One region of the Halovibrio sp. HP20-59 genome, then DNA from elsewhere that is predicted to be linked to it. Evidence: predicted binding sites of a transcription regulator. Region 1 holds the regulator's gene; the other holds the start of a gene.
The links. The regulator FNR, encoded in region 1, switches genes on or off when oxygen is low (the NO sensors DNR and NnrR bind a similar motif). The targets are predictions, from matches to a motif close to TTGATNTANATCAA.

Region 1 (6,465 bases):
GCACAATGGTTGATGTGGATTTATCCCAACTGCCGTTTACGCTTCTTGACGATGAAGGGCGTGACCATATTCGCCGTGGCATTGATCTTGCCTATTATGACCGCGACGAAATTATTTTAGAGACCGGGCAGGCGGGCGAGTTTGTGTTTTTAATTCACAGCGGTGAGGTGGCGGAATTAGATCCTACGCTACCGTCCTCTAGCGCCCGTATCGGGCACTACACCGCGGGGGATCTGTTTGGCGCGATCAGTATTTTAAACGGTAAAAGCCGCTATCGCTTTCAGGCCGAGCAAGAATGCTTGTGCTACCTGTTGCCAAAAGCGTTATTCCAACAGTTGTGCCAGCAATATCCGGATTTCAGTCATTTTTTTCGCCAGTCGCTGGCGCATAAAGCGCGCTTGTTGACCGAGAAACGTGCCGAAGGTGGCGTCACCATGGCGGGCTTTATGTTGGCCAAGGTGAGCGAATGTTTGCGCGAACCGTTACTGATGGTAGCGTCCACCGATATTGCCAGTGCGGTGCAGCAGTTAAACGAAAGCCACGCCGATAGCCTGCTGGTCGATACCCAAGGTCAACTGGGCATGGTGACCAAAACCGATCTGCTCAATGGTTTGGTACTGGAAGGCCGTGACGTTTCCTCCCCGGTGGATGAGATCGCGCACTTTAATTTGGTGACCGTTGCGCCGGATCAATACCTGTTTGAAGTGCTGGTCCTTATGACGCGGCACAAAGTGGCGCGCGTGGTCGTGATGGAGAACAACGCCTTGAAAGGCGTTGTCGAGCTCACTGACGTACTTAGCTACTTCTCAAGCCGTAGCTACGTCGTCAGTTTACAGGTCGAGCAGGCGACCAGTTTGCAAGCGCTCTCGGCGGCTAGCCAACGCACCCCTGAGCTTGTTAAAGCGCTCATGGCCCAAGGGGTAAAACTGCGTTTCGCTATGGATCTGCTCGCCGCGCTGAATGGCCGTATCATGAGTAAAGCCTGGGAGTTCACTATTGAGGAGCAGTATCGCGAGCAGAGCTGCATGATGGTCATGGGCAGTGAGGGTCGCGGCGAGCAAATTCTTAAAACGGACCAGGATAACGGCTTGATTCTCGCCGATGATGCGCAGTGGCCCGGCCTGGAAAGCCACATGCAAACGCTCACCGATACCTTGATTCAGCTGGGTTACCCGCCATGCCCCGGCAATATTATGGTATCGAATCCCGAGTGGGTGGCCACGGTATCGCAGTGGAAAAGCAATATAGCCAAATGGGCTAGCAAGCGTGATGGCGACAGTCTGTTAAAACTAGCGATAATGCTCGATGCCCACGCTGTGGCGGGTAACCCGAGCCTGCTGGAAAGTGTCCGCGAGGAACTGTTTAAACGCTGTTCAGGCGATGAGCTGCTGCTGTCCTACTTTGCGCGCACGGCACTACGCTTTTCAACGCCGCTGACACTGTTTGGCTCGCTGAAAAAGCCTCAACACGGTATCGATATTAAAAAAGGCGGCATTTTCCCGATTGTTCACGGCGTGCGCACCATGGCGCTTGAGCGACGTATTAGTGCCACTTCGACGTTTGAGCGCTTAGACGCACTGGCCGCCGACGGTCGTTTGGACCGCCGTTTTGCTGATGACTTAGGCGAGGCCTTGGCACTTTTCACCGAACTGCGCCTTAAACAGCAGCTCAGCATTTTGGATACGGCGAGCAATGGGCAAGAAACTGACTCCCAAAAGGGCAGTCGCGCGAACCGCGTGGTGGTGCAAGACCTCTCTTCGCTTGAACGGGACCTACTGCGCGAGGCGCTGCACATTGTGAAAGACTTCAAGCAGCGTCTTTCCCATCGTTATCATTTGGAGTATTCGTGAGTGGAATAGGGATATTGGACAAACACGTGGCGCTCTTTAGCGGGCCTCTACGTACCATGCGCCGTGAAAGCGATCGGCGCCGCTGTGCTCATTCGCCCTATGCGTGGCTATTTCAGCCCTATATGGGCGATGAGCTTGTCGCGCTGGCCTGTTATGAAACGTCCATGCCGTCATCGTCAGTGATCAGTGTTGCGGCGGTCGTGCTGAGTCAACAGCAGGTGCATACCAGCCGTGCCTTTGAGGCGACGCTAGGCACCGTCGAGCAGCCGGACAGCGCTTTACTACGACGTCATCAGTTGCTGTACAAAGTGGGTGAAATAACCGACTCAAACAGTAATAGCTTAAGCGCACTAGTGGAATTTATCGGCAATCGACCAATTGTGGGGTGGCAATTAGCAAAGCGAATTGGGGGGCTCAATACACTCCTTCGTCGTCGCTTGAACTTCGCACTGCCTAATGCCCAGGTCGATGTGGCGAAGCTGCACCAGCGCCAGCTGCGCCGCCTGCGCCCGTTGTTGGAGGCACCCAGTAGCTTTGCCCAGGCACTGGCGTGCTGGCAAGTACCCGCCATGGGAGGTCAGAGTGTACTCGGTGAGGCAACCTCAAGCGCACTGTTGTATATGCGTTTACAGCGCCTTATGGCGGAACTGCCTAGGGATGAGTAAGAGGCGCATAGGTTAGGGAGGGGCAAGCCATCGTTGGTTCAAGCGGTGAGTGTTGTTAGAATGATGCTTTAATTTTGCTCTCTAGCGTTTCTCATCTCACCATCTCCTCGGCAGTGCCTATACCATGCAATCGCTTGATCATTTTGCCCCCGCTGATTTTGAAACGACGTTATCCGCCCCCACGGACGCTGAGCACGATCAGTCAGCGCTGGCAGCCAAACAAAAGCGCGAATTTAACAAGCTGCAAAAGCGCCTGCGTCGAGAAGTGGGCAATGCGATTATTGATTACCAAATGATCAATGAAGGTGATCGTGTGATGGTGTGTCTTTCCGGCGGCAAGGATAGCTATACCATGCTGGAGATTCTGCGCAATTTGCAGCGCAACGCGCCGGTCAACTTCTCCTTGGTGGCGGTCAATTTAGACCAAAAGCAGCCGGGTTTTCCTGAACACGTGCTACCAAAATATCTGGATAAGCAGGGCGTGGAGTACCATATTGTCGAGCGCGATACCTACTCGGTAGTGAAAGAGAAAACGCCGGAAGGCAAAACCACCTGCGCGCTCTGTTCACGGCTAAGACGCGGCTCGCTTTACGGCTTTGCCGAAGAGATTGGCGCCAACAAAATTGCCTTGGGTCATCACCGTGAAGATATTTTGGAAACGCTGTTTCTGAATATGTTTTTCGGCGGCAACTTGAAAGCGATGCCGCCAAAACTGCTATCAGATGATGGTAAGAACATCGTTATTCGGCCGCTGGCCTACTGCAAAGAGGCAGATATCGCCGAATTTTCGCGGCTAATGGAATTTCCGATCATTCCCTGCAATCTATGCGGCTCCCAGCCCAATATGCAGCGCCAAGTGGTCAAAGAGATGCTTGCTGAGTGGGATAAAAAGTTTCCTGGCCGCTTGGAAAGTATGTTTAAAGCCGTCACCAATATCGCACCTTCGCAGCTCGCAGACCGTCAACTGTATGATTTTGCAGGGTTGGAAGCCAGGCAGGCAGAACTCTTGGCTGGGCGCATCCAGGCTTTTAACGTTAGTTAGCCGTTTGTTCTTCCTCTTCGGCGAGGGTAAGCAAACGTGGCATGTCGAGGATATTGACCTCACGGCCCGAAACTGCCACCACGTTTTGTTGCTGAAAGCGGCTTAATATACGGCTGACCGTTTCCACCGCTAAGCCCAGGTAATTGCCGATATCGGCCCTGGGCATGGAAAGGCGAAAGCTATAAGGCGAGTAGCCCCGGCGCCGAAAACGATCCGAAAGGGTAATTAGAAAGCTTGCCAGCCGCTGGTCGGCGGTTTTACGCGACAGCAGACGCATCATGCGCCGGTCATCGCGCAACTCTTTACTCATGCTGCGATACAGCTGGCCGCGCAGCTCAGGCAGCTCCTCGGAGAGTAAATCCAGGCGATCGAAGGGGATCTCGCAAATGGTCGTGGTTTCCAGGGCGATTACGCTGCCGGGGTACTGCTCTTCGTCAATGCCATCTAACCCGACTAACTCACTGGGGAGATAGAAATTGGTCAGCTGCTCGCTGCCGTTACCTTCGGCAGTGATCTGTTTCAAACTGCCCGAACGTACCGCGTAAACGCTGGTAAAGGTGTCGCCTTGGCGAAACAGCGGCTCGCCTTTTTTGAGCGGCGCTCGGCGACGAATAATCGCATCGAACTGCCCCATATCTTCCAGCTCAAGGGCAAGCGGCAGGCAAAGTGAGCTCAAGCTGCAGGTTTGGCAGCGTGCTTCGTGGAGTAGTGAGCGGCGATAGCTCATAGGTTCCGACATGCGTTGCTCCTTGAGTGGGTCACGCTTATCAATTAGAAAAACCTTACTTATTATAGCCGCTTTAGCATGCCTGCCCAAAGGTGATTAAACAATCTTTGAGTAGCGCTGACCTGTTTGCCCAGGTAGGTGAGTATCAAATGCCATGGCTAGATGGCGAATCAGTAACCGCCCCATGGGCGTGGCGTTAAGTTGGTCGCCGCTGCGGGTCAGTAAACCATCCTGCTCGGCAACCTCCAGGCGTTCAAGCGCGGGTGCAAAGTAGCGCGGGGCATCAATGCCCCAGCGCTGACCAACGGCGGCCAGGTCAATGCGCATATCGCACATCAGTCGCTCAATGACGTCTCGGCGGATAAGGTCGTCATTACTCAACCTTACGCCACGTCCCGTAGCTAGCCAGCCCTGATCCATCGCCGCTTCGTAGCGGGCCAGCTCGCTAGGATTTTGGGCATAGACGTCATCAATGCGTGAAATTGCCGAAACGCCAAGCCCGACCAAGTCGCACTGAGCGTGGCTGGAATAGCCCTGGAAGTTGCGCTGTAGCGAGCCTTCGCGCTGGGCAACCGCCAAGCTATCGTCTGGGCGGGCAAAGTGATCCATGCCGATATGCACGTAGCCTGCTGCGGTGAGCATTTCGATGGTGGTGCGCAGAATCGCCAGCTTTTCTTCGCCACCCGGCAAGTCATCGACATTGATGCGCCGCTGGGGTGCAAAGCGCTCGGGCATATGGGCGTAGTTAAACACTGATAGGCGCGCCGGGTTTAGCTCAATAACTTGACGCAGTGTATCCGCGAAGCTCTTTTCGGTTTGAAACGGCAGGCCATAAATGAGGTCGAGGTTGAGCGAGCGAAAGCCCAGGCGGTGGGCCTCATCCATGAGCGTTTCAGTGAGCACCCGTGGCTGAATACGGTTAATCGCTTTCTGCACCAGCGGGTTTAAATCCTGCACACCCAGGCTAATGCGGTTAAAGCCTAGCGCTTGAAGGTGGCGGAGGGTAAACACATCCGCTTCGCGGGGATCTATTTCAATCGCGTAGTCGCGATCAGCCGCGGACGAAAGGCCAAAGCGCGCATCCAAACGGTCAATCAGGTCGCCCATCTGGTTTAAGCTGAGAAAGGTGGGTGTACCGCCGCCCCAATGCAGCTGCTCCACCGGTCGTGATGTATCCAAGTGGCGGGCGGTCAGCACCATTTCCCGGTCAAGCCGGGTTAAATAGGGCTCGGCCAGGGCGGTGTTTTTGGTAGCGATTTTATTACACGCACAGTAAAAGCAGATCTTGCGGCAGAAGGGCACATGGACATAAATCGATAGCGAGCGATGGCTGGCATTGCTGCGTTCCATCGCCTGGGTTAGGTCGCTGGGCGTAAATTGGTCGTGAAACGACAGCGCTGTCGGGTAAGAGGTATAGCGTGGGCCACTGGTATCGTAGCGGCGCAGCAAGGCTTCATCCCACTCCGGCTGCGTGGGCGCTGCCGCAGCGGAAGCGGCACGAGGTGAAGCCGCAAGGGCATGAACGGGCATGGGAAAGGCGCTCCAACGTTAGGGACTACCGCTAGCTTAATCCTAGCGACCGGTACAAACGTTGAGCCACGTCATGCTATTAGAGGGTGTGCGCCGTGAGCGCCCACAACTGCCACAGTGCAAAAGCGATAATCGTCACCGCGGCCAGGCTGCGCGTTGCGGGGTGACGAATCAAATGGCTTAGCTGGCGCGCGGCGAGGCCTGTAGCGAGTAGTGCAGGGAGAGTGCCAAGACCGAATGCGCCCATGAGCAGGGCGCCTTGCAGCGGGTCGGCAATCGCCAAACTCCAGGCCAGCATGGAGTAGACCAACCCACAGGGCAGCCAGCCCCATAGTGCACCCAGCGCGAAGGCTTGGGGGATATGCACCACCGGCATTAAGCGCCTACCCACGGGCTCGATAAAGCGCCATAGGCGGCGGCCCACCGCTTCAACCTTGAGCAGTCCCTTCCACCAGTTGGCGATATACAGCGCCATTAATATCAGCATCAGCGCGGCAAATACCTGCAGCAGCAGGCGTGCCGTAGAGGAAAGCGAAAACAGTGTGCCTAGCAGGGCCACCAGCGCGCCTGCGCTCATATAGCTGATAATACGACCTGCGTTATAGCTGAGTAGCAGGCCGCCCATACGCGCCGGATGACGCATGCTGGGCG
Region 2 (6,465 bases), on a different contig from region 1:
TGACTTCCAAATAGGCCCGGTTGATTAGGTCCATTTCAACCTGCAGCTCACCGTAGCTGAACGGCTGCTCCTCGCCGCCGATAACCGGCACCTGCTGGCGCAAGTCGTTGGGGCAGACCCAGTCGAAGGTCAAGTTGGTGAAAGGTGTCTGACTACCCCAGCGCGACGGCACGTTGAGATTGTAAATAAACTCCTGTATCGCCTGCTTTACCTGGGCGTATGAAAGGCCATCCTTACGCACGTAGGGTGCCAGATAGGTATCGAAAGAACTGAAGGCTTGTGCCCCGGCCCACTCGTTCTGCAGGGTGCCGAGAAAGTTGACCATTTGCCCCAGGGCACTGGAAAGGTGGCGGGGTGGATGGCTTTCGGCGCGCCCCGGCACCCCATTGAATCCTTCATGCAGCAAAGTACGCAGCGACCAGCCGGCGCAATAGCCGCACAGCATATCCAGGTCGTGAATATGCAAATCACCTTCTCGATGGGCTTCCCCCACGGCGTGTGGATAAATTTCATCGAGCCAGTAATTAGCGATCAACTTGCCCGATACATTGAGTATCAAACCACCCAATGAGTAGCCCTGGTTGGCATTGGCATGAACACGCCAGTCGGCGCGTTGGAGGTACTCGTTGACCGTTGAGGCGACGTCAATATGATGCTTTGCTACCTGAACACTGGTGGAGTCTTTCACCTAATTCACCTATATATGTACACATTTATTAAAATAAATACTATATGTTGTGTTTTAGGATAAGCGTTCAGGATTTTCAAAGAATGACCCAGATCAAAAGCGATGAAGAAAAATAGTAAGGCGTGGTGGCGCTTAGGCTATTGCTTTAGTCGATCATCGTGCGGGTATTATCCATACCCGGTCGGCCGTACCAGTAACCGTCGCAGATGTCGGCCTCCACCAATGCCAACGGGTCGGGAGCAGGCAACCTACCGTGTCGGGCCTGATCGAAGGCGTTGGCTACCTCGGCCATGCCTTCCGCTCTTGGGCTGAGACGCGCCACTGCCACCCCCATATCCGCCATGACCGTCAGTTCATGGCGCAGATCCTGGCAGGCGCTGGAAAGGGTTTGAATACCGTTCAGGGTAAAAACATCCCGGGACTCTTGTGAACGTAGCACCAAGCCTTCGGGGTATTTTTGGCAGACGAACTTGCAGCGGTCTTTGGGTGTTTGGTGACGCCGGGCGGTAAAACAGCGTGACGACCAGGCCAAGGGGAGATGCCCGTAGGCGAATACTTCGCATGGGTGGGGAATGCCTGCCTGGTGGCAATCGTGAATAAGCTTGGCTAAGTCTTGCTGTGACATTTCCACCGGCGCTTGCCAACGCCGCATGCCGGCACGGGCCATAACGCCCAGTGTCGCCGGGTTGTAAAGGTTGAGCGCAGCACCGGCGATGAACGGCAGTCCGGCACTGGAGAGGCGTTGCAGGGCACTCTGATCATTGGCCTCGACAATAAAGTCACCGTTATCGCAGAGCTTGCGCAGGTCACGCAGGTCGGCCTCAGACTCGATCAGTGTCTGGCTGGCGAGTACAACCTGCTTGCCCGCCTGGGCAAGCTCGCGCCCAATGCCTACCCAGTCGTCCAATTTCATGTCGCGACGCCTGGAGCAGACGGTTTCGCCTAAGGTGATAATCTCTACCGGCCAGTCGGCTGCTTCACGGTAGAACGCCTCATAGCGCTCTCGCGTCCAGTAAAAAAGAACCGGCCCGAGGGAAAGCTGTAGAGGATCGCTGGACGAGATCGGTTGTTGGGGCAGTGTGGTGCTCGACATTGTTAGCTCCTATTTCCAGCGCCGTTCATAGGCGCCCAAGGTGGTAATGGCGCCTTCGGAAAGCTCGGCAAGGCCGGACATCCAGGCAGCTTCTGGATGAAAGCGTTCAGGCTCAGTCGCTAGGCGGTTGAGCGCCTGACGCCAAATACTGGCTACTTTCGAGACATAGGCAGGGCTGCGCTGGCGACCTTCAATTTTGACCGCACTGATGCCCAGGTCGCGCAGCTCCGGCAATAGCTCCAGGGTATTGAGGCTGGTGGGTTCTTCGATGGCGTGGTAAGTCTCACCCGCTACCTCGAAGCGACCCTTGCATAGGGTGGGGTAGCCAGCGCGCTCGCCTTCGGCGTAGCGGTCGATAAGCACATTGTTTAGGCGCGATTCTAAGCCTTGCGGAGTCTCTTCCCAGCGCACGTGGGCTGCCGGCGAGCAGACGCCCCGGGTATTGGGCGATTCGCCGGTCAGGTAGGAGGAGAGATAGCAGCGTCCTTCGGCCATGATGCACAGACTGCCGAAAGCGAACACTTCCAGCTCTACCGGTGTTTGCTTGGCCAGGTCGCGTACCTGAGTGATTGACAGCACCCGTGGCAGCACGGCGCGCTTGATGCCGAAATGCTGGCGGTAAAAGCGTAGCGCTTCATGGCTAGTCGCCGAACCCTGCACTGAAAGGTGCCGCGAGATCTCGGGGTGATGGCGAGTAGCGTAGTCGAGCAGCCCCATATCGGCGAGAATCAGCGCATCCACGCCCAGTTCGGCGGCCTGATCCACGGCCCGAGTCCAGTGTTGCCAGCCATCGGGCTGGGGGTAGGTATTAATAGCGCAAAAAACGCGTTTGCCATGTCGGTGGACGTAATCGATCCCCTCCCGGGCACGTTTGTCGGTAAAGTTTAGCCCGGCGAATTGCCGTGCGTTGGTGATGTTCTGGAAACCGAAATAGACAGCGTCGGCACCTTCATCGACGGCGCGCTTTAAGGCGGGCAGGTTACCAGCGGGACATACAAGCTCCATAGCGAGACTCCTTACGGGGAAAGTCCGAGCATTTTAGTCACCTATTTTTTATTGGCTTTTGACACAGGTCATATCGGAGTGGCTTTCAAAAGAGGATAACGCTGCCGAGTAGGCAAGCTGGATGCAGGCAGTTTTTAAAACGTATATTGTATGAATATTAACCAATGCTTGCTGTGCCCACTTCCAGAGTTCTTTTTCAGAGACCTCTTTTAGAGCCCCTTTTCAGAGACCTATTTCGATCATGCAAGATGAACTGCTCTTCAATCGCCCCCTGGTAGAGAAATATGACCGCCCAGGCCCGCGGTACACTTCTTATCCCACCGCGCCCCAATTTCATGCGGCGTTTGCCGAGGATGACTACCGTAGCGCTGCCGAGCGCAGTAACCGGGCCGCAGCACCCAAGCCGCTTTCGGTCTATGTGCATATCCCGTTCTGCAAGAGCCTGTGCTATTACTGCGCCTGCAACAAAATCATTACTCATAATACCGAGCGAGCCGCCGAATACCTCCAGTGGCTAAAACAGGAGATACGTGTTCAGGGGGCGCTATTCGATACCTCCCGGCGAATGACCCAACTACACCTGGGCGGTGGCACCCCAACCTACTTAAGCAACGCCCAGCTAAGCGAACTGATGACGGCGCTGGACGAAGCCTTTCACTTCGCCGCACCTGAAGAGCGTGAATTCTCGCTGGAGGTAGACCCCCGCACCGTGACCCCCGAACAGGTGTACGAGCTCTACACGCTGGGCTTCAATCGGTTGAGCTTCGGGGTTCAGGACTTCGATCACGATGTGCAGCAAGCGGTCAACCGCGTCCAGAGTGAAGAGCAGGTGGTATCCCTGGTCAAGGCTGCCCGCGAGGCGGGGTTTGAATCGGTCAGCGTTGACCTGATCTACGGTTTACCGCTGCAGACGGTGGCGAGTTTCGATACGACGCTAACCAAGATTATTGACCTGCAACCGGATCGCATTGCCGCTTATAGCTACGCTCATCTGCCCGAACTGTTTAAAGCTCAGCGGCTAATTCGCCCCGAAGACATGCCGCCACCCGAGCGCAAGCTGGAGCTGCTGGAGCTTACGATTAACCGCCTGACGGCCGCAGGGTATGTCTACATCGGCATGGATCACTTCGCCCTTCCGAATGACGAGCTGAGCCTGGCCCGTGAAAATGGCACTCTGCAGCGCAACTTCCAGGGTTACTCTACCCACGCCGACTGCGACATGATTGGGCTGGGCATTACTTCGATTGGCAAGGTGGGCGATACCTACAGCCAGAACGTCAAGGAAACTGCCCAGTATCAGCATCGTTTGGATGAAGGGCGTTTACCGGTCTTCCGTGGCTATCGCCTTAGCGATGACGACCGCCTGCGTCGCGATGTCATCAATACGCTGATGTGTCACGGCCGACTTGAATTTGCCGCTATCGAGGCCCGGCACAATATCGATTTTCGCAGCTACTTCGCGAGTGCCTTGGCGAGCCTCGAAGAGATGGCTGACGACGGGTTAGTTGCTTTGCGCGACCATGACATCGAGGTGCTGCCTTCAGGGAGATTGATGATCCGCAACCTGGCCATGGCGTTCGACGCCTACCTGAAACCAACAGAAAACCGTTATTCGCGCACGGTGTGATTTCAACAGCGCCAACCGTCTATTCCTTTACGTTCGCCGCTCTATCACCTTGGGGGTAGACAGGGTGTATATGGAGGTAATCACGCAGTAATTCGCTTGTCGATCACGCAGAATCCACTCCATGGAACCCGCACTGACGGGTATGCAAATTTCCGAGGAGCCTGGAGATCGACCATGAGTCACTTCATAGATCGGCTGAATTTCTTCCGCAAGTCCCGCGAGCCTTTTGCCAACGAACACGGCGAACTACGCAGCGAATCCCGCCAGTGGGAAGATAGTTATCGTGCCCGCTGGCAGCACGACAAAGTAGTACGCAGCACCCATGGGGTGAACTGCACCGGCTCCTGTAGCTGGAAGATCTACGTTAAGAACGGCTTAGTTACCTGGGAAACCCAGCAGACTGACTACCCGCGTACCCGTCCCGACCTGCCTAACCATGAACCGCGTGGCTGCCCGCGCGGTGCCAGCTATTCCTGGTATCTGTACAGCGCCAATCGCCTGAAGTACCCATTAGTGCGCAAGCCGCTGCTGGCGCTATGGCGCGAAGCGCTCAAGGCTAACCCAGACCCGGTAGACGCCTGGGCGTCTATTGTCGAAGACCCCGCCAAGACCAAACAGTACAAGCGTGCTCGCGGCATGGGTGGTTTTGTTCGCGGTAACTGGGACGAACTCAACGAGCTGGTCGCTGCCTCTAACGTTTACACCGCCAAGCAGTACGGTCCTGACCGCATTCTCGGCTTCTCGCCGATTCCTGCCATGTCCATGGTCAGCTACGCCGCGGGTAGCCGCTACCTCTCGCTGATTGGCGGCGTCTGCATGAGCTTCTACGACTGGTACTGCGACTTGCCGCCGGCCTCGCCGATGACCTGGGGCGAGCAGACCGACGTTCCCGAGTCCGCTGACTGGTACAACGCCGGCTACATTATCGCCTGGGGCTCCAACGTGCCCCAGACGCGTACCCCGGATGCCCACTTCTTTACCGAAGTACGTTACAAGGGCACCAAGACGGTTTCGATCACTCCGGATTATGCCGAAGTCTCCAAACTGACCGACGAATGGCTGTCCGCCAAGCAGGGCACCGATGCCGCCCTGGCGATGGCCATGGGCCATGTCATCCTCAAAGAGTTCCACCTCGATAACCCGAGTGCTTACTTCACTGACTATGTGCGGCGCTATACCGACATGCCGTTCCTGGTGGAACTAGAAGTGCGTGAAGATGGCAGCTTCGCCCCTGGCCGCCAACTGCGTGCCAGTGATTTTGATGCTGCCCTGGGCCAGGAAAACAATCCCGAGTGGAAAACCGTTGCCTGGGACGAAACCCGCGACCAGCTGGTGGTGCCACGTGGATCGATCGGCTTCCGCTGGGGTGAAACTGGCGACGAAGTAGGCAAGTGGAACCTGGAGTCGCTGGATGCCGCAGGCACTGAAATCAAGCCATTACTCAGTTTGGTCAACCACCACGATAGCGTCGCACGCGTAGCGTTTCCCTACTTCGGTGGCATTGAACATGAACACTTCGAACACGTCAAAGGGGCCGGTGTTGGCGCCGCCGATGACCTGCTGTTCCACAACCTGCCCGCCAAACGTTTGAAGAGAGCCGATGGCAGCGAAATGCTGGCGGTCACCGTTTTTGATCTGATGTGTGCCAACTACGGTATCGACCGTGGCTTTGTCGGCGACGGCGAAGATGATGGCGCGACCTCGTTTGATCAGATTCGTCCCTATACCCCCGCGTGGCAGGAGAAAATCACCGGTGTCCCAGCAGAGCAGTGCACCCGCATTGCCCGTGAATTTGCCGACAACGCCAATAAAACCAACGGCCGTAGCATGATCATCGTCGGTGCCGGTATGAACCACTGGTACCACATGGATATGAACTACCGCGGCCTGATTAACATGCTGGTCATGTGCGGTTGTATCGGTCAGAGCGGTGGCGGCTGGGCCCACTATGTTGGTCAGGAAAAACTGCGCCCGCAGACTGGCTGGACGCCGCTAGCCTTTGGCCTCGACTGGCAGCGTCCGCCGCGTCATATGAACTCTACTTCCTTCTTC

Region 2: the regulator FNR is predicted to act here: its motif matches at 2,845-2,858, upstream of hemN (oxygen-independent coproporphyrinogen III oxidase).

Annotation. Positions count from the first base shown of each region.
Region 1 covers NZ_JAWJUW020000001.1:130,020-136,484, forward strand. The annotation lists gene RZA33_RS00625 (DUF294 nucleotidyltransferase-like domain-containing protein) at 6-1,850, shown strand; gene RZA33_RS00630 (DNA polymerase III subunit epsilon) at 1,877-2,515, shown strand; gene ttcA (tRNA 2-thiocytidine(32) synthetase TtcA) at 2,640-3,557, shown strand; gene fnr (fumarate/nitrate reduction transcriptional regulator Fnr) at 3,550-4,296, opposite strand; gene hemN (oxygen-independent coproporphyrinogen III oxidase) at 4,381-5,814, opposite strand; gene RZA33_RS00650 (sulfite exporter TauE/SafE family protein) at 5,894-6,465, opposite strand, start outside.
Region 2 covers NZ_JAWJUW020000006.1:57,867-64,331, forward strand. The annotation lists gene RZA33_RS08840 (ribonucleoside triphosphate reductase) at 1-688, opposite strand, end outside; gene RZA33_RS08845 (U32 family peptidase) at 834-1,781, opposite strand; gene ubiU (ubiquinone anaerobic biosynthesis protein UbiU) at 1,791-2,786, opposite strand; gene hemN (oxygen-independent coproporphyrinogen III oxidase) at 3,028-4,413, shown strand; gene RZA33_RS08860 (nitrate reductase subunit alpha) at 4,588-6,465, shown strand, end outside.